DNA from 4 places in the Micromonospora sp. NPDC004540 genome. Region 2 is predicted to be linked to each of the others. Evidence: riboswitches for the same ligand, from Rfam matches in the RefSeq annotation. Region 2 holds a riboswitch; each other region holds the start of a gene.
What was found. A riboswitch is a leader RNA that binds a small molecule or an ion and turns the genes downstream of it on or off. The one in region 2 is predicted to bind cyclic di-AMP.
Positions count from the first base shown of each region.

Region 1 (5,504 bases), on a different contig from region 2:
CGCCGACGCCAAGCTGCTCCGCTTCGCCCTGAAGCAGGATGCGATGGGCTCGGGCGCCAACGGAGTCGTCTACCTCGTCGTCGCGGCGATCTTCGGTGAGCTGTTCGGCCTCCCCGCCGCCCTCCTCTACCCGATCGGTGTCTTCCTGGTCGCCTGGGCGGCGGCCCTGTTCCTCCTCGCCTCGCGACCGACGGTGAACAGGGCTGCGGTGGGGGTGGTGATGGCAGTCAACATCGCCTGGGTGGTCGCGAGCGTCGAACTGCTCATCGCCGGTTGGTTCCCGTTGACCGGCCTCGGCACCGCACTGGTCATCGCACAGGCGGCCGCGGTCGCCGGCTTCACCGGCCTGCAGTTCGCCGGTCTCCGCAAGGCCGGCTGAACCCGTTGCGATCGATTCCTGGCGGGTTGTGGTCGAGCGCCGGCCACAACCCGCCTGGGAGTTCACCTCCACCCTCGACGCCGTTCGGGTCGCCGCCGGCGCGACCAGCACGGGCAGCACAGGTGGACGTGACGTAGCGAACAACCTTGCGCCGACCGATCCCCCCGGCCCGCGAAGGCTGGCTACGTTGGAGGCAGCAGGCTGACGTTCCGCGACTCAGCTCAGCCCTCGCGTATCTCGAGGGCCTTCGTGCACAACCAAACGGGAGGGCGCATGCGGTCGCGCACCGATCTCATCGAGGACCTGATGGGGCGCTTCCCCCAGGTGCCGAAAGAGGCGGTCATCAAGGAGGACCTGCTGCGTGGCGGCCTGGCCTTTGACGACTCGGCGTTGACCGACAACGAGAGTGGTGCCGTCAAGCCCAAGTCGTACTTCATCTTCTCCTTCGACCACCGGACCTTGCCGGAACTGGGCAGCGCCGCACTGCGCCGGCCGCCGGAGGAGATCGTGCTCACCGGCGGCCCGTACGGGCTGCGCCGCACGGTCGTCTCGGTCCGCACCAACCCCGACTCGCCGTACCGGGTCAAGGACGACGGCGACGGCAGCCTGCGGCTGTTCCTGGACGGCCGGCCGATCGCCGACGTCGGGCTGCCCCCGATGCCGGACTACTACCGGCACACGCTCGCCAACGGAAAGTCGGTGATGGAGGTCGCGCCGACGATCCAGTGGGGCTACCTCATCTACCTGACCGTGTTCCGGGTCTGCCAGTACTTCGGCGCCAAGGAGGAGTGCCAGTACTGCGACATCAACCACAACTGGCGTCAGCACAAGCAGGCCGGCCGCCCGTACACCGGGGTCAAGCCCGTCGACGAGGTGCTGGAGGCGCTGGAGATCATTGACCGGCACGACACCACCGGCGCGTCGCGGGCCTACACCCTGACCGGCGGCAGCATCACGTCCAAGGTCGACGGGCTGGCCGAGGCCGACTTCTACGGCCGGTACGCCCAGGCGATCGAGGAGCGGTTCCCGGGCCGGTGGATCGGCAAGGTGGTCGCCCAGGCGTTGCCCCGGGCCGACGTGCAGCGGTTCCACGACTACGGCATCCGGATCTACCACCCCAACTACGAGGTGTGGGACAAGCGGCTGTTCGAGCTCTACTGCCCCGGCAAGGAGCGGTATGTGGGTCGGGAGGAGTGGCACCGACGCATCCTCGACTCCGCCGAGGTCTTCGGGCCGCGCAACGTCATCCCGAACTTCGTCGCGGGCGTCGAGATGGCCGCACCGTACGGCTTCACCAGCGTGGACGAGGCGATCGACTCCACCGCCGAGGGCCTGCAGTATTTCATGTCCCGGGGCATCACCCCGCGGTTCACCACCTGGTGCCCCGAGCCGACCACCCCGCTGGGCAGAACCAACCCACAGGGCGCGCCGCTCGAGTACCACATCCGGCTACTGGAGGCCTACCGCGCGACCATGGAGGCCAACGGCCTGTCCAGCCCGCCCGGGTACGGCCCGGCCGGCCCCGGCCGAGCGGTCTTCTCGGTCAGCTCGTTCATGGACAGCCTGCCCGCCGACCTGACACCGGAGCCGGTAAGCCAAGCCCACCAGGAATGATCAGGGCCTACCACGACGGCAACGAGCTGGTGTGTCGCCGGTGGGGCACTTCACGCCGCGTGGGCACCCTTTCTTATTTACGTCGCTGAAGCCGAACGATATTAGCGGCGATTAAGAATTTGATTAGCGGAACCTTATCGCACACATAATTCCGGCACTCAATGTACCCGCCCGACAGCGCAGAGAATTGTCCTCACCGACTCGTTGATTTCCGTGGGCCGCCCTCACTAATGTTGGTCAGCGTTCCGGATGTCGGTCTCCACCTGGAGTGCCCCGGGACGGCCACCGCCGAGTCGCTGGACGTCACTGACGTCGCAAGGCGAGCCGGGGAACCACCGCAGTTTCGGGGTGAATCCGCATCAGCGGTAGGGCGCCTTCCACGCCCGAATCCGTCAGCTAACCCGGTAGGCGGTCGAGGTCGGCACGCGCCGTGGCGTGCGTGGGCCTCGAGTGGAGGGAGCCGAACCTGTTGCCACCCGTGCGTACGCGGCCTACCGGAGCACGTCTGCTCACCAGCATCCTCGCCGCCATGGCGGCGGTGATGGTGGTCGTCGGGCCAGCGGCTCATGCCGCCCACGCGGCACCGTCGGCCGCCGACGTCCAGCGGCAGATCGACGCGGCGTGGGAAAAGCTCGAACCCGTCATCGAGCAGTACAACAAGGTCCGGTCGGACCTGGCCGCGAACCAGCGGAGATCGGCCGAACTGAACCGGCGGATAGAGCCACTTGGCAAGACGGTGGAGGCCAGTAGGACCCGCGTCCAGGAGATCGTGACGGGGTATTACAAGCAGGAAAGGTCGCTCTCCACATTCAACGCCCTGCTGTCCCGTGGCTCCGCGCCGACCGCGTTGGGCGATCAGCTCGCGCTCGTGAATCAGGTGACGAATTCTGAGCAGCGACAGATCAACCGGCTGTCGGCCCAGCAGGCGAGTTACGATGCCGACAAGGAGAAGGTCGACGCGCTGATCGCGGTACAGCAGCGCCAGCAGGCCCAGTTGGCGGCCCGCAAGAAGGCCATCGACGCCGAGATCAAGCGCCTGGATGCGCTACACCGGCAGATCGCCGCCACGGAGAAGGCCGCAGCGGCGAAGGCGGCCGCGGACGCCGCGGCGGCCAGAGCCGCAACTGCCGCGCAGTCGGCCGCCACGGCCACCAGCACCTCACCCATCACGTCGAGCAGTTCGCTGTTCATCGGTGGGAAGTGTCCCGCCGTCCCCATCACGGGCAGCGGCGGCGTCGCGGCGAAGACGGCGTGCAAGCAGATCGGCAAGCCGTACGTGTGGGCGGCCGACGGTCCGGACTCGTTCGACTGCTCCGGCCTGACCCAGTACGCGTGGGCTTCCGCCGGGGTGCAGCTGACCCATTACACCGGTGCTCAATGGACCGAAGGCGTGGCGGTGAGCAAGGCCAACCTTCGCACGGGTGACCTTGTCTTCTTCTACGCCGATCACCATCACATGGGCATCTACGTCGGCAACGGGCTGATCGTCCACGCCCCGCACACCGGGGACGTGGTCCGGATGGCCCAGATGGCGAACATGCCCTACAGCGGTGCTCGCCGCCCCGGCTGACCGCCCGGTTCAGCTGGCGCTCATCACGCGATCCCATTCAGTTCGGTCAAGGCGTCGTCGGGAAGGGTCAGTGCGGCAGCGGAGACGTTCTCGCGCAGGTGTGCGACGGATGAGGTGCCGGGGATGAGCAGCATGTTCGGGGAGCGCTGCAGCAGCCACGCCAGCGCGACCGCCATCGGAGTGGCCTCCAGGCGGGCGGCGACGGCGTTGAGCTCCTCGGACTGCAGCGGGGAGAAGCCGCCGAGCGGGAAGTAGGGCACGTAGGCGATGCCCTGCGCGGCGAGGGAGTCGATGAGGTCGTCGTCGTTCCGGTTGGCGATGTTGTAGAGGTTCTGCACGCACACGACCGGCGCGATGGACTGCGCCTCGGCGACCTGCTCGACATTGACGGTGCTGAGCCCGAGATGCTTGATCAGTCCCTGCTGCTGCAGCTGAGCGAGGACCGTGAACGGCTCTTCGATCGAGCCGGGGGTGGGCCGATCGAACCCGCCGACGCGCAGGTTGACCACGTCAAGCACGTCGAGGCCGAGGCGGCGGAGGTTGTCGTGCACGGCCTGGCGTAGCTGCTCCGGGGCGAGCGCCTGCGGCCAGTTGCCCTCGGCGTCGCGCAACGCCCCGACCTTGGTCACGATGTGCAGGTCGTCCGGATAGGGGTGCAGGGCCTCCCGGATGATCTCGTTGGTGACGTACGGGCCGTAGTAGTCGGACGTGTCGATGTGGTTGATCCCCAGGTCGACGGCCTCGCGCAGCACGGCCACCGCGGCGGCGCGGTCTGCCGGTGGGCCGAAGACGTGCGGGCCGGCCAGCTGCATCGCGCCGTACCCCATCCGGGTGACCGTCAGATCCCCCAAGCTGAACGTCCCACCGGGAAGTCCGGTCGATGTCATGGGGATTCCTCTCCTTGTTGTGGCAAATCCGCAGGCTTCCCGCCGACACAACCACCAAACCGGCGTCAGACGGTGCGGACTCCGCACTCCGCCATCGGAGAGGGTGAGACGCGATCCGGAGTCAGGAGGCGGTGTGTGCGGCCAGGTGGCTGAGCATCGTCTGGTTGGCCTCCCAGCCGTCCGGGAACTTCACCGGAACGTCCAGGTGCACCCGCTCGGTCGACGGGTGCGCGTCGAGCAGGTCGGCGATCCCGGCCCGCGCCACCACCACGCACGCGTGCCGGTGTCGGGACGCCAGCACGCAGAGCCGCCCCGACTCCAGGTGGAACGCGGTCGCGTCCCGCCGGCCGGAGAGCGGGTGCAGCACGATCGTCACGTCGTACTCCCGGCCCTGGAGCCGGTTGGCGGTGTCGACGGTGATGCCCGCGCCGGCCGCGCCCAGGTGCGACCGGATGGCCGCCACCTGGTCGCGGTGCGCGGCCCCGATGGCGATCCGGTCCGCGGTCACCGGCGCGCCGCCGGGCGCCTGCTCGTCGAACCCGACCGGCTTCCGCTCCAGGACCCGCAGGGCGAGGGCGGCGCAGGCCGCCGCGGCCTCCCCATCGGTACGCAGGGTGTGCCGGGCTGGCAGCTCGTACAGCGCCCAGCCCGCGACGGCCGCCACCTCGACGGTCGCGTCGAAGCGGTCGCCAGCGCCCGGCTCGGTGAACGTCAACGCCCGCTCGGCCGGCCCGGTGCCGGCGCGGAACCCGGTGAACGGGTAGAACGCGGCGGCCACCACCGGCGCAGCCGTGGCGGGCAGCCGCCACGACACCGGCAGCCGGTGCACCGGCAGCTCCGGGTTGTGCCGCAGCAGGGTGGCCACCGCCGACTGCATCGGATCCCAGGTCAACCCGGTCCACCGCGCGGTCTCCACGGTCGAGAACGGGTCGAGCTGCCCCGGGTCGCCCACGAACAGCGCCCGCTCGAACCGCCCCGCCACGCGCAGCAGCGCGTCCGACCGCATCTGGTACGCCTCATCCACGATCGCCCACGGCCAGCAGCCCTCGGTGAC
Region 1 is NZ_JBEXLR010000004.1:15,879-21,382, forward strand. It holds gene ABZV78_RS02325 (hypothetical protein) at 1-379, shown strand, start outside; gene ABZV78_RS02330 (radical SAM protein) at 653-1,993, shown strand; cyclic di-AMP (ydaO/yuaA leader) riboswitch at 2,270-2,419, shown strand; gene ABZV78_RS02335 (C40 family peptidase) at 2,523-3,563, shown strand; gene ABZV78_RS02340 (aldo/keto reductase family oxidoreductase) at 3,587-4,450, opposite strand; gene ABZV78_RS02345 (AAA family ATPase) at 4,572-5,504, opposite strand, start outside.
Region 1: another riboswitch for cyclic di-AMP. It lies ahead of ABZV78_RS02335 (C40 family peptidase); the one in region 2 lies ahead of ABZV78_RS03305 (hypothetical protein).

Region 2 (5,504 bases):
CCGAGTCGATCGCCGCGGCGCTGCCCACCACCGAACTGACCGTCTGCCCCGGCGCCGGCCACATGCTCATGATGGAACGCCCCGACGAGGTGAACGCGGCCGTCGCCGGGGTGCTGCGCCAGGTGCTCACGGGGACGGACGCGGGAACGTCCGGGCAACGGGTGGGAACGTCCGGATAACGGGCAACCCGCACCGGCGGGCAGCGGGCAACGGCATGGCCCCGACAGGAGCCGGGCCAGGGGCCCGTACCCTCATTCAGCCCGCCGTCTGACACAGGAGCCCCCGCGTTGAGCGACCAGACCACCCTGGAACGGGAGATGGCCGTCGAACAACGGCATCTCGACCGGGTGTACGCCCGGCTGGCCGAACTGCGTCGGTCGGCCGCCGACGCCGAGCGGGAGGGCTACCGGCTGGCCCGGGTCGGCAACTTCGGCGCCCTGGTCGAACGGGACGCCATGGTCTTCCACGCGGCGCAGCGCCGGCACGTGCTGGACGCCGAGCACGAGGGGCTGGTGTTCGGCCGGCTGGACCTGCGTACCGGGCAGGTGCTGCACGTGGGGCGGCTCGGCGTGCGCGGGGAGAACGCCGAGACCCTGGTGGTGGACTGGCGGGCGCCGGCCGCCGCCGCGTTCTACCAGGCCACCCCGGCCGAGCCTCGCGGTGTGGTGCGGCGGCGGACCATCCAGTCGTCGGCGGAGCGGATCATCCGGATCGAGGACGACCTGCTGGACCCGGAGTCGGCGCCGCCGGACATGGCGGTGGTCGGCGACGGCGCGCTGCTGGCCACCCTCTCCCGGGCCACCGGGCACGGCATGCGGGACATCGTCGCCACCATCCAGCGGGAGCAGGACGAGGCAATCCGGTCTCCCGGCAACGGGGTCACGATCGTCTCCGGCGGCCCGGGCACCGGCAAGACGGCGGTGGCCCTGCACCGGGCCGCGTACCTGCTCTACTCCGACCGGGCCCGGTACGCCGGCGGCGGCATCCTGGTGGTCGGCCCGTCGAGCGTGTTCGTCCAGTACATCGCCTCGGTGCTCCCCTCGCTCGGCGAGGAGACCGCCACCCTGCACTCGCTCGGCTCGCTCTTCCCCGGCCTGTCGGCGAGCCGGACCGATCCGCCCGAGGTGGCGGCCGTGAAGGGGTCGCTGCGGATGCGCCGGGTGCTGGAGCGCGCGGTCCGGGACGCGGTGCCGGACTCCCCCGCCGAGCTGCGGCTGCTCTACCGGGGCGAGCTGCTCCGGCTGGAGCGGGCCGAGCTGGACGCGATCCGGGACCGGACGCTGGCGCGCGGCGTGCGCCGCAACGAGGTGCGCCGGGCGGCCTTCGACGCGGTGCTCGCCGCGCTCTGGGCGCAGGCCCGCTCGCTGCGCATCGGCCGGCTGCCGGAGCAGCCCGCGTTCGAGGACGAGATCATCGAGCGGCCGGAGTTCCGCGAGTTCCTCAAGGCCTGGTGGCCCCGGCTGCACCCGCGCCACGTGCTGGGCTGGCTGGCCCGCCCGGAGCGGCTGCGCCGGTACGCCGGCGGTGTCCTCTCCGGCGCCGAGATCCGGCTGCTCACGGCGGCGTACCGGGGCCTGGACGCCGAGGGGCTGACCATCGCCGACGTGGCGCTGCTGGACGAGCTGGACGCGCTGCTAGGCCGGCCGGTGCAGCGGGCGAAGCCGAAGCGAGACCCGTTCCAGCTGGCCGGCGGCGTCCGCGAGCTGAGCACGTTCGCCGACCGGCAGCGGGCCGCCCGGGCCGCCGCCCGCGAGCGCCCGGAGGACTACCGCGACTACGCCCACGTGGTGGTCGACGAGTCGCAGGACGTCTCGCCGATGCAGTGGCGGATGATCGGCCGGCGCGGCCGGCTGGCCTCCTGGACCGTGGTGGGCGACCCGGCGCAGACCGCCTGGACCGGCGACGCGCAGGAGCTGACCCGGGCCCGGGACCAGGCGCTGGGCCGGCGCCGCCGGTACCGGTACGAGCTCACCACCAACTACCGCAACTCGGCCGAGATCTTCGCCGTGGCGGCCGCGGAGATCCGCCGCGTCCACCCGGACCTCGCGCTGCCCACCGCGGTGCGCTCCACCGGCGTGGCACCGGTCGAGCTGACCGTGGCGGCCGGCGAGCTGCCCGCCGCCACCGCGACGGCGGCCCACGCGCTGCTGGCCGAGGTCGAGGGCACGGTGGGGGTGATCACGCCGGTGCCGCGCCGGGACGAGGTGGCCGGCTGGCTGGGCGACCTCGGCGGCCGGCTCCAGGTGGTGACCAGCCTCCAGGCCAAGGGCATGGAGTACGACGGGGTGGTGCTGATCGCGCCGAGCGAGATCCGGGCCGATCCGGGGTCGGGCGTGCGCACCCTCTACGTGGCGCTCTCCCGCGCCACCCAGCGCCTCACCACGCTCGACCCGGTCGGCTGAACCGGCGGCCGCCCACCCGGCGTTCACTTGCATACATAGCGATGTGAGCATAGATTGGGCCACGCCGGGGCGGCGGACGGAAGGGTGTGGGCGTGGGCGCAGGTCATGACCACAGCGGCGCGGTCACCAACGCCGCGCACCGCCACCGGGGCCGGCTCTGGGGCGCCTTCGCGCTGCTCACCGCCCTGATGGTGGTCGAGGCGGTGGCCGCGTTCGCCACCGGCTCGCTGGCCCTGCTCTCCGACGCCGGGCACATGTTCACCGACGTCCTCGGCATCGGCATGGCCCTCGCCGCGATCACCGCCACCCGGCACGCCGACACCGACCCGCAGCGCACCTTCGGGCTCTACCGGCTCGAGGTGCTGGCCGCGCTGGCCAACGCGGTGCTGCTCGGCGCCGTCGCCGTCTACGTCCTGGTCGAGGCGGTACGCCGGTTCGGCGAGCCGCCGGAGGTGCTCGCCGGGCCGATGCTCGCCGTGGCGGTGCTCGGCCTGCTCGCCAACATCGCCGCGTTCGCGCTGCTGCGCGCCGGCGCCGAGGAGAGCATCAACCTGCGCGGCGCGTACCTGGAGGTGCTGGGCGACCTGCTCGGCTCGCTCGGGGTGATCGGCGCGGCCGTGGTCATCGCGGTCACCGACTGGTGGTGGGCCGACCCGCTGGTCGCCGTGGCGATCGGGTTGTTCATCCTGCCGCGCACCTGGCGGCTCGGCCGGGCCGCGGTCCGCATCCTGGTGCAGGCCGCCCCGGAGCACCTCCAGGTGACCGCGGTGCACGACCGGCTGGCCGCGGTGCCCGGCGTCGCCGAGGTGCACGACCTGCACGTCTGGACGCTCACCTCGGGCATGGAGGTGGCCTCGGCGCACCTCACGATGAGCCCCGGCGCCGAGGTCGGCGAGGTGCTGGCCGCCGCCCGGGCCGCCCTGCACGAGGACTTCTCGATCGATCACGCCACGTTGCAGATCGAACCCGGAGCGTCGCCCGGGGCCTGTGGTGCGGTCGAGTGGTAATTAGGGCAATCTTAAATCCAAGTGGCTATTGTGCACTTATGCCGGTTTTGACCGGGCGACCGACTCCCACCAGCGGAGCCGGCCCGGAGCACCGCCGGTAGGCTCGGTCGCGGCCTCCGCCGGGCGGCGCCCACCGGCGCCTGCGGTGGCCGTCGCCTAATCGCCCGCAGGGGCGAGCCGGGGAACCACGTTCGTGGGGTGCATCCGCGTGAGCGGTAGGGATCTTCCGTCCCGAACCCGTCAGCTAACCCGGTCGGCGGTTGACGGAAGGACACGTGAATGCCCCCAGTGGCACCTGTACGACGGACGGTCGCCCGGTTGGCGGCCCTGCTCGTCGCGACGCTCGCCCTCGGCGTCGTGACCGCGCCGCTCTCCCCCGCCTCGGCGGGTGCGGTGGCTTCCCCGACCGGCCTGCTCGCCGCCGCACCCGGCGACGACGAGGGCGGCACCCCGGCGCTGCGCGCCCAACTCGACGCGGCCAGCAAGGGCTGGCTGGAGGCGCGCGCCGCGCTGAACCGCTCGGTGACCCGGCAGCAGCAGCTCACCGCCCAGCTCAAGACGGTCAACGCCGAGTTGACCGTCCGCGGCGCCAAGGTCGGCGAGATCGCCGGGGTGGCGTACCGGGCCGGGCGGATGGGCACCGCCGCGGCGCTGCTCGGCAGCAGCACCCCGGAGGGCTTCATGGATCGCGCGGCCGCGCTGGAGCAGGTGGCCGCGCACGAGGACCGGGCGCTGCGCGACCTCATCGAGACCCGGGACGAGGCCACCCGCACGCAGGCCGCGCTCACCGGCGAGATCCAGGAGCAGCGCAAGCAGGTCGCCGTGATGGCCAAGCGCAAGCAGCAGGCCGAACGCGCCCTGGAGGTGGCCAACAACCGGGCGTCCAGCAGCGGCGGCGGCAGCGTGCAGGGGACCTCCTCGGCGAAGGCGAAGCCGGCCCCGCGCAACCCCGACGGCTCCTGGCCCCCGGAGTCGTGCAGCGTCAACGACCCGACGCCGGCCGACGGCTGCATCACCCCGCGTACGCTGCACGCGCTCCAGCAGGCCAAGGCGGCCGGGTTCACCCGTTACGTCTCCTGCCACCGGCCCAGCGGCTCCGGCGAGCACCCGAAGGGGCGGGCCTGCGACTTCGCCGCGCAGAAGGACGGCTTCGGCGGCGTGGCCACCGGCGGCGACAGGACGTACGGCAACAACCTGGCCGCCTACTTCGTCCGCAACGCCGACCCGCTCGCCGTGCTCTACGTGATCTGGTACAAGCAGATCTGGCTGCCGAGCAGCGGCTGGAAGGCGTACAGCGGCGGCAACGGCGACCCGTCCAGCGACCACACCAACCACGTCCACCTGTCGGTGTACTGACCCGCCCCGGCGACACCCGGCCTACGCCCCACGACGTACGCCGGGTGTCGCCGCGCGGCCCACGACGCGGCGCCGTCGACGGCCGAGCATCGGGGCATGAGTCGACTCTCCCCCGCCGGGCGCAAGGCCCTGCTCACCCTGCACCTGGTCACCTCCCTGGGCTGGCTCGGCGCCGACCTGGTGCTGCTCGCCCTCGGCGTGGCCGGTCTGCGCGGCGCCGATCCCGAGGTGGTCTATCCGGCGGCCGCGCTGCTGGTCACCTGGCTGTTCGCCCCGCTGAGCGTGGTGGTCTGGCTGGTCGGGCTGGCCAGCGCGCTGCTCACCCCGTGGGGGCTGCTGCGCTGGCGCTGGGTGCTGGTGAAGTTCGCCGTCACCACCGTGGTGCTCACCCTGGTGCTGCTCCTGCTCACCCCGCGGGTCCGGCACCTCGGTGAGCTGGCCGGGGCGGCCGACACCCACCTGCGCGTCGACCTGGTCGTCGCGCCGTCCGTCTCCACCACGCTGCTGCTCGTCGTCACGGTGCTGTCCACGTACAAGCCGTGGGGGCGGCTGCGGCCGGCGCGACCGGCGGCCCGGCGACCGGTGCCCGCCGGGCGGCGCGGCTGAGTCAGGCCGCCCGCCCCTCCAGGGTGGCGCCGAGCCGGCTGGCCAGGCCGAGGTGGGCCGCCCGGGCCTGCCGGAAGGCGTACCCGAACAGCGGCGCCGGAGCGGAGAGGGTGATCTCCACGTCGATCCGCAC
Region 2 is NZ_JBEXLR010000006.1:3,461-8,964, reverse strand. It holds gene ABZV78_RS03320 (alpha/beta hydrolase) at 1-179, shown strand, start outside; gene ABZV78_RS03315 (AAA family ATPase) at 288-2,402, shown strand; gene ABZV78_RS03310 (cation diffusion facilitator family transporter) at 2,495-3,409, shown strand; cyclic di-AMP (ydaO/yuaA leader) riboswitch at 3,553-3,684, shown strand; gene ABZV78_RS03305 (hypothetical protein) at 3,689-4,765, shown strand; gene ABZV78_RS03300 (hypothetical protein) at 4,862-5,371, shown strand; gene ABZV78_RS03295 (SRPBCC family protein) at 5,373-5,504, opposite strand, start outside.

Region 3 (5,504 bases), on a different contig from region 2:
GTTGTTCTGCCGCATGGTCATCTCGTTCAGCACCGCCCGGGCGGCGCCCGGGGCGACCGCACCGCGCTTGACCTGTTCCAGCAGGTCACGCACCTGGGCCAGCTCCTGGCGCAGGTGGTCGTGCACGTCCACGAGGTGCTGCCCGGCGGCCTGCCCCCGGGGCGTGTAGAGGTGCCCGGCCGGTGCGGGTGGCGCCGCCGGCCGGGTGGACTCGTCCCAGAGCCGGCGCGCGCTCAGCCGTACCCCCCGATCGGGGGTGGCGGAGACCGCGAGCGCGGTCGAGCCGCCGGCCTCGACGGCGGCCTGCTGCTCCTCGACGGCGTGGGCGCGGCTGCCCGGCGTGGTGCGCTCGGCGGCGACCAGCTCGCGGACCGCGGGCGCCACCTCCTGGGCGAAGAGCTGGATGGCCCGCGGCTCGTCGCTGCCGAGGATGAACGTGGCGATGCCGTGGTCCAGGGCGAGCCCGGCCAGCTCCTCCACCCACTGCTCGGGCGGGCCGTCCAGGAAGCCGGCGGACGACCGGGCGAAGGTGCCGGTGACGTTGAGCAGCCGGCGCACCGCGCCCGGGTTCCGTCCGGCCTCCTCGGCGGCCTCGTCGATGAGCGCGTTCAACGCCGGCAGCTCCGCCGGCCCCTTCGGCAGGTAGGCCAGCGACGGCAGCCAGCCGTCCGCCGCGCGGCCGACCAGCCGCAGCATCCTCGGCTTGTACGCGCCCACCCAGATGTCGACCGGGTGCGCCGGGGCCGGCCCGCGCTTCGCCCCGACCACCCGGTAGTGCTCGCCCTCGACCCGGATCATGCCGCGCCGTTCGGTGTCCCAGACCTCGCGGATCACCCGGATCGCCTCGTCGAGGGCGTCCACGGCAGCGCCGGGGGAGAGCCGCCGCCCGCCGATCGCCTCGATCGCCTCCCAGAAGGCGCCGGCGCCGAGCCCCAGCTCGACCCGGCCGCCGGTGAGGAGGTCCAGGCTGGCCACGCTGCGGGCCAGCACCACGGGCTGGCGCAGCGGCAGGTTGAGCACGTTCCCGGCCAGCGTGATGCGACTGGTGGCCGCGGCCACGAACGACATCAGCGTCCAGGTGTCCAGGAATCCCGGCTGGTAGGGGTGGTCCTGGAAGGTGACCAGGTCCAGGCCGACCTGCTCGCAGAGCTTGGCCCGCGCCACCACCTGCTCGGGCCGGCCGGCCGTGGGGGTGAGGAAGCCGCCGAAGGCCAGCTCGTGTCCGTGGTCGCTCATGCCTCGCCACCTCTTGCCGATCTTGCGGGAACCCTGCCACGGTAGCCCCCGCCGCAGCCGGCCCGCCCGGCGGTTCCGGAACCGGAAGGGATTGCTCACAGTCGATGCGGCGCTGGTCCAGCAGATCGGCCAGGCCGTCGCCGAGGAGATCACCGGCACCGGTGTGGACTGGAACTTCGCCCCCTGCCTCTGCGTGGCCCGCAACGACCGGTGGGGCCGCACCTACGAGTCGTTCGGCGACACCCCCGACCTGCCGGCGAGTATGTCCACCCTGGTCACCGGCCTCCAGGGCCCCACCCTGGGTGGGCCCACGTCGGTGCTCGCCGCCGCCAAGCACTACCTCGGCGACGGCGGCACCACCGGCGGCGACGACCAGGGCGACACCCAGCTCAGCGAGGCCGACCTGCGCGCCATCCACCTGCCCCCGTTCCAGGCCGCGGTGCAGCGCGGCGTCGGCTCGGTGATGGTCTCCACAGCAGCTGGAACGGCGTGAAGCTGCACGGCCACCGCTACCTGATCACCGACGTCCTCAAGGGGGAGTTGGGCTTCTCCGGCTTCGTGGTCTCCGACTGGAACGGCATCGACCAGATCGACGGCGCCACCGGCTTCACCGCCGCCGAGGTCAGCGCCGCCGTCAACGCCGGCATCGACGACGCCAACCGGCGCGTCCTCACCAAGAAGTTCGAGCTGGGGCTCTTCGAGCGGCCGTACACCGACCCGAGCTGGACCCCGACAGTGGGCGGCGCGGCGCACTGGCCCGCCAGGCCGTGCGCCAGTCCCCGGTGCTGCTCAAGAACGACGGTGGCGTGCTGCCGCTGGCCCGGGACAACAACAAGATCTTCGTGGCCGGGAAGAACGCCGACAACATCGGCAACCAGAGCGGCGGGTGGACCATCTCCTGGCAGGGCTCGCCGTCACCCCCGGCACCACCGTCCTCCAGGGCATCCGCGCCGCGGTCGGTCCGACCACGACGGTCACCTACAACCAGCGTGGCACCGGCATCGACAAGACCTACCGGGCGGCGATCGCGGTGGTCGGCGAGACACCGTACGCCGAGGGGTCCCGCTCTTCCCGCAGGGATACGGCCTGACCTACTGAGCCGTGCCTCATTAAGCCCCTTTCGGACGGTGCGCAACTCGAACGGGGCCGCCTTCGCTCGGCCGGGTGAAGAACTTCATAAGAAGTGGGCGATCGGCGCAAACCGTCCCTAACGTCGTACCCGTTCGCGATCGCGGACACCACGGGCCGGCAACGCCTAATCCCGCCGCCGGCCCGGTGGTACCTGGACCTCGGGCGGGAGCGGGGGACCCACGCGTTCCTCGGTGCACGACACCTCGGGGTGAAGCCGCCTGCGGCGGCCGGGCTCCTCGGCCCGAACCCGACAGCTCACCTCGTCGGCGTGGAGGAAACCACACATGGCAACTGAACACGTCGCCCGTCACCGACGGACCGCGCAGCGTCGCACCGCCGTCGGAGCGCTCGTCGTCGGCGCGGCCACCGGCGCCGCCGCCCTTCTCGGCCCGGCCGCGCCGGCCAGCGCCGCCAGCGTCAACTGGGACGCCATCGCCCAGTGCGAGTCCGGCGGCAACTGGCACATCAACACCGGCAACGGCTACTACGGCGGGCTCCAGTTCTCCCGGAGCACCTGGAACGGCTACGGCGGCCAGAAGTACGCCAGCCGCGCCGACCTGGCCAGCCGCGGCGAGCAGATCGCCATCGCCGAGAAGGTCCTCGACGGGCAGGGCATCGGCGCCTGGCCGGTCTGCGGCAAGAAGGGCGGCTCCACCAAGAAGTACGCCAGCCGGGACTCGGGCTCGACGAAGTCCCCGAAGAGGGCCACCTCGCCCACGAAGAAGAAGGCCACCTCGGAGCGGTCGTCGCGCGGCGACCGGCCGACCACCCGCAGCGAGCGGCGCACCACGCCGAGCACCGGCGGCGCCGGCAGCTATGTGGTGCGGCCCGGGGACACCCTCTCCGAGATCGCCGACGCGAAGCACGTCGCCGGCGGTTGGCACGCCCTTTACGAGCGCAACAAGGGCGTGGTCGGCGACAACCCGGGCCTGATCTTCCCGGGCCAGCGGCTGCGCCTGCGCTGACGCCACCCCGGTGCACCGCACCACGAACGCCCGGCCGGGGTTCCTGGCCGGGCGTTCGACGTTCTGCGGCCGGTGTGGACCACTGTCGCGTCGGGGCCGGTTGCTATCGTCACGGTGCTCGGAAAGACGTGAAGAAAGCGCGGATATGACCAACGACTCGTTCTCCGCGGCCGCGAGCCTCGACGAGCTGCTGACCAGGACGCAGCAGGCGCTCTCCGCGATGCGGTCCCGAAGCGCCGAGCACGCCGACGGTGCGCCGGCCGAGCTGCTCCGGGCCGAGGGCGCCGCGGCCGGCGGCCAGGTCCGTGCCGTCGCCGTCCAGGGTGGCCGGCTGGAGTCGGTCACGGTCGACCCGGCGTTGGCCGGGGAGTCCTTCGAGACCGTCTGCGGGCACCTGGTGGTGGCCGTGAACGCCGCCCTCGCCGAGCTGGACGCCCGGGTCAGCGCGTCGGCCCGGGCGGACGTGGACGCCCTCGCCGCGCGGCTCGGCGGCCTTCCGGAGCAGTCCGCGCGGGACATGGAGCGGTTCAGCCGGGCGATGGAGGGCGTCGCGGCCCGGATCCGCCGCGACGGCGCCGGCTCCGGCGCGGCCCGCCCGGCCTGACCGCCGTCCGCTGGTGACCCCCGGTCGGCGGCGGGCCTACGGCGGGAACGACGAAGCGGCCGGCCGTCGGGAGGACGACGACCGGCCGCTTCGGGGTGCTCAGCTCAGCGTGACCGCCGTGTCGTCGACGACGAAGGAGGTCTGCAGGGAGCTGTCCTCCACGCCGCTGAACGAGATGGTGGCGGTGGTGCCGGCCAGCGACGAGATGTCGAAGGACCGCTGGACGTAGCCGGTGGCCTTGTTGAGGTTGGAGTAGGTCGCCAGCGTGGTGCTGCCCGCCTTCACGGTCAGCTTGTCGTAGGCGGTGGTCGTGGTCGACTCCGCGCTGTCGATGTGCAGCCAGAAGCTCAGCGTCGCCCGGCAGCCGGCGGGGATCGTCACCGACTGGGTGAGGGTGTCGGTGTGCGTCGAGCCGTAGCCGTCGAGCCAGGCCTTGTAGGAGCCGCCGTGGGCGGCCTGGGCGGTGTCGTTCGTGATGACGCCCGAGCTGGCGGTCCAGCTCACGTTGCCGGACTCGAAGCCGGGGTTGGCCAGCTTGTTGCCGGTGCAGCTGCCCGACGGCGGGGTGGTCGTGGTGGTCGGCGTCGGGGTGGTGCCGGTGCAGGTCGCCTCACCGGTCTGCGCCGGCACGCTGATGGCGTTCCAGGCGGCCTTGACCGCGTTGAACTCGGTGCAGCTGGTCGGGTAGAGGTTCTTCGCCGCCTGCAGCGTCCAGACCCGGTACTTCAGGTACGACGACGACGAGGTCTTCAGCAGCATGGCGTTGTACATGATCTTCATGGCCTTCTGGATGCCCAGGCCGGTCACGCTGCTGCCGTTGCAGGTGGAGCTGGCGGGCTGGCCGTTGGTCGGGCTGCTGCCGTTGGCCAGCAGGTAGAACCAGTGGTTGCCCGGGCCGGCCGCGGCGTGCACCTCGGTGCCGGGGATGCTGCTGGAGTAGCAGTTCGGGTCGCCCAGCGCCGACGGGTTGTACATGTTGCGGATCGGGCCGCTGCCCACCAGGTTGACCTTCTCGCCGACGAGGAAGTCGGGAGCGTCGTAGCTGGACGGCTCGTTGGCGAACCACTCGGTGGCCGCGCCGAAGGTGTCGGCGACGAACTCCTGGGTGCCCGCGCCGGAGATGCCACCCGGGGTGTGGTCGTCGATGCCGTGGCCGATCTCGTGGGCCACGACGTCGAGCGAGCCGATCCACTGGCCCGAGGTGTTCTTGCCGATCTGGACCTGGGTGCCGTCGTAGTAGGCGTTCTGGTCGTTCAGGCCGACCCGGATCGGCCAGTAGCCGCCGTTGCCGTCGGCGCCGTTGCGGCCCAGCCACTGCGCGAGCATCTTTTGCTCGGTCTGCGCGGCGAACAGCGCGTCGACGCAGCCGGTCTCCTTGTTGGTGGCGGTGCCGTTGCCCCAAACGTCGTCGGAACCGCTGAACGTCGTGTTGGTCGCGGCGTCCTGGCAGCTCAGGTTGGTGACGGTCGGGTCCTTCATGGAGTACGTGGTGCCGGACTGCGTGGTGTTCAGGGTCAGCGGGCTGGGCCCGTTCCACGCGCCGGTGCCGGTGCCGTGCACGACGTGCT
Region 3 is NZ_JBEXLR010000134.1:496-5,999, reverse strand. It holds gene ABZV78_RS29150 (LLM class flavin-dependent oxidoreductase) at 1-1,236, opposite strand, end outside; gene ABZV78_RS29145 (glycoside hydrolase family 3 N-terminal domain-containing protein) at 1,328-1,729, shown strand; partial or broken gene ABZV78_RS29140 (glycoside hydrolase family 3 N-terminal domain-containing protein) at 1,726-1,827, shown strand; partial or broken gene ABZV78_RS29135 (hypothetical protein) at 2,004-2,090, shown strand; gene ABZV78_RS29130 (hypothetical protein) at 2,123-2,326, shown strand; cyclic di-AMP (ydaO/yuaA leader) riboswitch at 2,479-2,651, shown strand; gene ABZV78_RS29125 (transglycosylase family protein) at 2,652-3,332, shown strand; gene ABZV78_RS29120 (YbaB/EbfC family nucleoid-associated protein) at 3,478-3,936, shown strand; gene ABZV78_RS29115 (M4 family metallopeptidase) at 4,036-5,504, opposite strand, start outside.
Region 3: another riboswitch for cyclic di-AMP. It lies ahead of ABZV78_RS29125 (transglycosylase family protein); the one in region 2 lies ahead of ABZV78_RS03305 (hypothetical protein).

Region 4 (5,504 bases), on a different contig from region 2:
CCGTCCCGGCTGACGGTCAGGGTGAGCCGGCTGGTCCGGCCGGGCTCCGGGGCCCCGGTGAGGGTGACCGTGTAGCCGTCGACCGTGGTGCTGGTCACCGGCGCCGGCAGCGGCCGGGAGTCCAACGCGCCCGGGACGGTGACGTCGACCCCGAGGGTGAGCGGCTCGCCGCCGGTCGGGGTGAAGTCGGCGAACGCCCGCCACACGCCGGCCCCGGCGAGCGGCGAGGCGACCCGCCAGGTGCCGTCCGCGGCCAACTCCGGGTGGACGTGCCGGAAGCCGGAGAGGTCGCGCCGGGCGACGATCAGGTGCATGCGCTTGTCGTGCGCCACGTCGTAGCGGGTGACGGGCCGGCCGTCCGGGCCGGTGATCCGGAAGGCGAACTCGCCCGCCGGAGCCGTCACCGGCTGGAGGGTGTAGCCACGCTCGGAGACGAGCAGCCCGCCGGGCAGGTGGGTGGTGGCGGTGGCCGCGTGGCCGCCGTCGCCGTGGTCGGGTCCGGCGGAGTCGTGGCCGGCGTCGGTGGCGTCGTGGCGGGTCTCGGCGGCCGGGGTGACGGGGCCGGCCAGGTGACCGACCCCGTACGCCGTGCCGAACACCGCCGCGAGCCCGAGGGCGAAGCCGCTCAGCTTCGTCGCCGCGTTCATCGTGGTACCTCGGTTCCTTCGGGTCCGCGGACCCGTCACGCCCCGACGAGGTCGTAACCGGCCTCGTCCACTGCGGCGCGGACGGTGTCCGTGTCCAACGGGCTCTCACTGGTGACGGTGACCCGGCCGGAGGTCAGGTCGACCTGGACGTCGGTGACGCCCGGCAGCGCGCTCACCTCGGTGCTGACCGAGTTGACGCAGTGCCCGCAGGTCATGCCCTGCACCTGGTACGTGGTGGTGACCATCGCGCATCTCCCTTTCCCGCCGCCTCCGATCCTATACCCCGGGGGGGTAAGCAGAGGAGAGACGGCTGCCACTTGTATGTACCGCTACCCGGTGGGGGTATCGGCCACGGCAAGGACCGTACCATACCCCCGAGGGGTACGGTATCCTCGACGTCATGACCGCACCGACGACCCCGACCCGGGGCTACACCGCCAGCAAGGACCAGCTGCTCGCGCGGCTCCGCCGTATCGAGGGCCAGGTCCGCGGCATCGAGAAGATGGTCGAGGACGACCGCTACTGCATCGACGTGCTGACCCAGATCTCCGCCATCCAGGCCGCGCTCGACAAGGTCGGCCTCGGCCTGCTGGACGGGCACGCCCGGCACTGCATGCACGAGGGCGCCGCCGAGGGCCGCGCCGACGAGATGGCCACCGAGATGATGGCCGCCGTCGGCCGCCTGATGAAGCGCGGCTGACCAGGACCTCCGGGGCGCCGGACCGGCCTGACCGGTTCGGGTGCCCCGCCGCGATCGGCCGGGCACCCGACACGTGACTCAGATCCGGTCGAGCATCTTCCTCATGGCGTCGATCTCACCCTGCTGGCTGGTGACGATCTGCCGCGCGAGCGCCTTGGCGTCCGGGTGAGCGCCCTGGGCGATCTCCTCCTTCGCCATGGTGATGGCGCCCTCGTGGTGGGCGATCATCATGGTCAGGAACCGCCGGTCGAAGTCGGCGCCGGACGCCGCGGTCAGCTTCGCCAGGTCGGCCTCGGACATCATCCCGGGCATGCCGTGGTCCATCCCCGGCATGCCGTGCCCGGCGCTCGCCGAGGGCGCCGGCCGGCCCCAGGCAGCGAGCCACCCGCTCATGGTGGCGATCTCCGGCCCCTGGGCCGCCTTGATCTGCCCGGCCAGCTTCCGCACCTCCGGGTCGGCCGCCCGGGTTTCGGCCAGCTCGGACATCTCCACGGCCTGCTGGTGGTGCGGAATCATCATCTGGGCGAACATCACGTCGGCGGCGCCGAACGAGGCCGGGGTCCCCGCGGCGGGCGTGCCGGTGCCGGACGAACCCGGCATGCCGTGACCGGACGTCGGGTGGTCGCCGCCACAGGCGGCCAGGGTGAGAGCGGCGGTGACGCCCACGCCGGCCAGGGCGGCCCGGCGCGCGAAAGTACGAGTGAACACGAGTGTGCCTTTCGGGTGTCGGAACGTACGCAGCGGACGGGGACGCGGGGCACCGGTGTTCCGGTCCCCTCGCGTCGGGCGTCCTATCTGCGCAGCACCGACGTCGTCGCCAGGCGCAGCCCGTAGGGCCGTGGCGGCGGGGCGCGCGGGCCGGCGGCGTGCCGGAGCGGGCCGCCGGCCGCCGGGGCGACGCCGCGCGACCCGGCCCTCAGCAGCACGGCGAGCAGCAGCACGACAGCGAACGCGCCCAGCACGGCCAGGCAGATGCTCCACCCGGACGGGTCACCGCCCGGATGGGTCAGCGGCAGCGCGCGCACCGGGCAGCCGTCGTCCATGCAGTCCGGGGCGGTGGCGGCCTCGCCGGTGTGTCCGGCCGCGTGGGCGGCCGGCCGCCCCGCCGACGCGTGCCCGCCGTGGCCGAGGGTGTGCATCGCGGTCAACCCGACCAGCGTGCAGAGCAGCAGCAGGAGCCGGACCCACCGCCCGGTCACCGCCGTCCGCATCGCCACGCCCCCACGGTAGCCAACTCCCGCGCGACCCGGCCCGGAACCGCCACCGGTCGGGTCCCGGCCCGCGTCTCGTCCCCGGCGCGGTCAGGCTCACGTGGCTACCATTCCCGGCGACGACCCGGCCCGCATCGTTCCGCGAGCATCCGGGCCGCCCGGTGAACCGACCGGCCCGCCAGACACGCATCCCGCATGCGAATCGTTGGGAGTAACGCCATGGGCGCCGACCACACCCGTCCCGTTCCGTCCGCCCCGCCGGGGGTACGACGGATCCTGGTCGCGACGGTGGTGCCGCTCTTCGTGATCACCGTGGTCGCCGCAGTGGTGCTCTGGCCCCGGCAGGACCGGGATCCGGCGGCCGGGCCCGCGCTGCCCCGCTACCACGGCACGGTGACCCGGGTGGTGACCGTGCCCTGCCCGCCGACCCCGGAGGCGCCGGAGGGGGGACCGGGCGGCTCCGCCGGGCCGTGCGGGACGGTGACCGTCGCCGCCGAGCAGGGCCCGGACGCCGGCCGGCAGGTCGAGACGCCCGTGCCCGCCGGCCCCGGCGCGCCCCGCGTCGAGGTCGGCGACGAGGTGATCCTGGTCGAGCTGACCGACCCGGCCGATCCGGCGGTGAAGAGCTACAACATCGCCGAGCACCAGCGCGGCACGCCGCTGGTCTGGCTGGCGGTGCTCTTCGCCGTGGCGATCGTGGCGTTCGGCCGCTGGCGCGGGCTGGCCGCGCTGGGCGGGCTGGTGGCGAGCTTCGCCATTCTGCTCGGCTTCGTGCTGCCGGGAATCGGCGCCGGCCAGCCACCGCTGCTGGTGGCGATCGTCGGCGCCGCTCTGATCATGTTCGTGGTGCTCTACCTGACGCACGGGATCACCGCGCAGACCTCGGTGGCCGTGCTCGGCACGCTCGGCAGCCTCGTGCTGACCGGGGTGCTCGGCACCCTGGCCACGGCCGCCACCCACCTGACCGGCTTCGGCAGCGAGGACGCCACCACCCTGTCGATGTTCCAGCGCGACGTGGACCTGCACGGCCTGCTGCTGGCCGGGATCGTCATCGGCTCGCTGGGTGTGCTGGACGACGTCACGGTCACCCAGGCGGCCACGGTCACCGAGTTGGCCCACGCCAACCCCGCGCTGTCCCGGCGGCATCTCTACCGGGCGGCCACCCGGGTGGGCCGGGCGCACATCGCCTCCACGGTCAACACCATCGTGCTGGCCTACGCGGGCGCTTCGCTGCCGCTGCTGCTCCTGCTCGTCGCCGATTCCCGGCCGGTGGGCGAGATCCTCACCAGCGAGTTCCTGGCCCAGGAGATCGTCCGCAGCGCGGTGGCCACGCTCGGCCTGATCGCCGCCGTACCGCTGACCACCGCACTGGCCGCGATGGTCACCACCGCCGGGCGGCGCGCGACCGCCGCGAAGCCGGCGGATCCCCCCGCGCCGCGGTCGTCGGTCGGGCGGGACGAGGCGCTGGAGGCGCTCGGCGGGGCGCCCGGGCCGCGCGCCGGCGGGTGGCCCGGCGGCGACAGGAGCACGGAGGCCGCATGGTGACACTCCGCAGCGTGACGGCGGATTCCAAACGCGATCCTGGTCACGCTGGGCAAGGACGAAATCTCGCTATTGGTCGGCTTCCGGACGTAGAACACGGGGAGGACTCTCGGGTAACCTCGCTGCCGGTCACCGCCGAAGGCACACACCGGCGCCAGCGGTGCCGCCGCCCAATCGCCCGCGGGCGAGCCGGGGAACCAGGTACATGGGGTGAATCCGCGCGAGCGGTAGGGGCCACTTCCGTCCCGAACCCGGCAGCTAACCCGGTCGGCGGCCGACGGAAGGGAACACTGTGACGGCACCCCTGCGCCGCTGGCTGACCCCCGTGGTGGCCGTGCTGGCCGCGCTCGCCGTGCTGGCCGGGCCGACCCCGGCTACGGCGGCTCCGAGCACCCCCACCCCCTCGGGGCACTCCGAGGACGACGACGACCCCCTCATCACCGAGGCCATCGACACCGCCAACCGGGCCTACATCCAGGCCAAGGCGAAGCTGGACAAGTCGCGCAAGCGCCAGCTCCAGCTCGCCCTCGAGGTGAAGGCGGCGCAGGCCGAACTCGACGCGCTGAGCCCGCAGGTGGCCCAGATCGCCGCGCAGTCCTACCGGACCGGCCGGATGGGCGCCATGGCCATGCTGCTGGAGAGCAACGCGCCCGACTCGTTCGTCCGGCGGGCCTCCGCCCTCGACGAGCTGAACCTGTTCAACGCGCAGAAGCTCGCCGCCATCAACGCCGCGAAGACCCGCGCGGAGCAGGCCAAGATCGCGCTCGACGCCGAGGTGCGCGAGCAGGAGAAGCAGAAGAACGCGATGGCCCGCGAGAAGGCCGAGACCGAGAAGGCGCTGAAGCTGGTCGGCGGGCTCGGCTTCACCGGCGGCCTCGTCGCGGCCACCTCGCCGGTCGCCCGGATCGGCCCCGGCCGCACCTCCGACGGCGACTGGAAGCCCGAGTCGTGCAGCGAGAACGACCCCACCACCTCCGGCTGCGTCACCCCGCGCACGCTGCACGCGTACAAGGAGGTCAAGCGGGCCGGCTTCAACCGGTTCGTGGGCTGCTACCGCCCCGGCGGGCCGTGGGAGCATCCCAAGGGCCGGGCCTGCGACTGGTCTCTGCAGAACAGCGGCTTCTCCTCCTGGCGCACCAAGGACCAGCGGATGTACGGCAACAACGTCGCCGCCTTCCTCATTCGCAACGCCGACCGGCTGGGCATCTACTACGTGATCTGGAACCGGCAGATCTGGTTCCCGGCCACCGGCTGGAAGTCCTACAGCGGACCCTCCGACCACACCGACCACGTGCACATGTCACTGCTCTGACGGCGTACGCCGAGAAGGGCCGGCCCGCGATCGCGGGCCCGGCCGAGGAAGAGCAACCGGGTAGGTGAGCCCGGCAGCCCCCGGGCCCGGGG
Region 4 is NZ_JBEXLR010000130.1:10,232-15,735, forward strand. It holds gene ABZV78_RS28870 (hypothetical protein) at 1-647, opposite strand, end outside; gene ABZV78_RS28875 (cation transporter) at 683-892, opposite strand; gene ABZV78_RS28880 (metal-sensitive transcriptional regulator) at 1,048-1,347, shown strand; gene ABZV78_RS28885 (DUF305 domain-containing protein) at 1,426-2,055, opposite strand; gene ABZV78_RS28890 (DUF6153 family protein) at 2,139-2,564, opposite strand; gene ABZV78_RS28895 (YibE/F family protein) at 2,778-4,103, shown strand; cyclic di-AMP (ydaO/yuaA leader) riboswitch at 4,258-4,389, shown strand; gene ABZV78_RS28900 (hypothetical protein) at 4,393-5,412, shown strand.
Region 4: another riboswitch for cyclic di-AMP. It lies ahead of ABZV78_RS28900 (hypothetical protein); the one in region 2 lies ahead of ABZV78_RS03305 (hypothetical protein).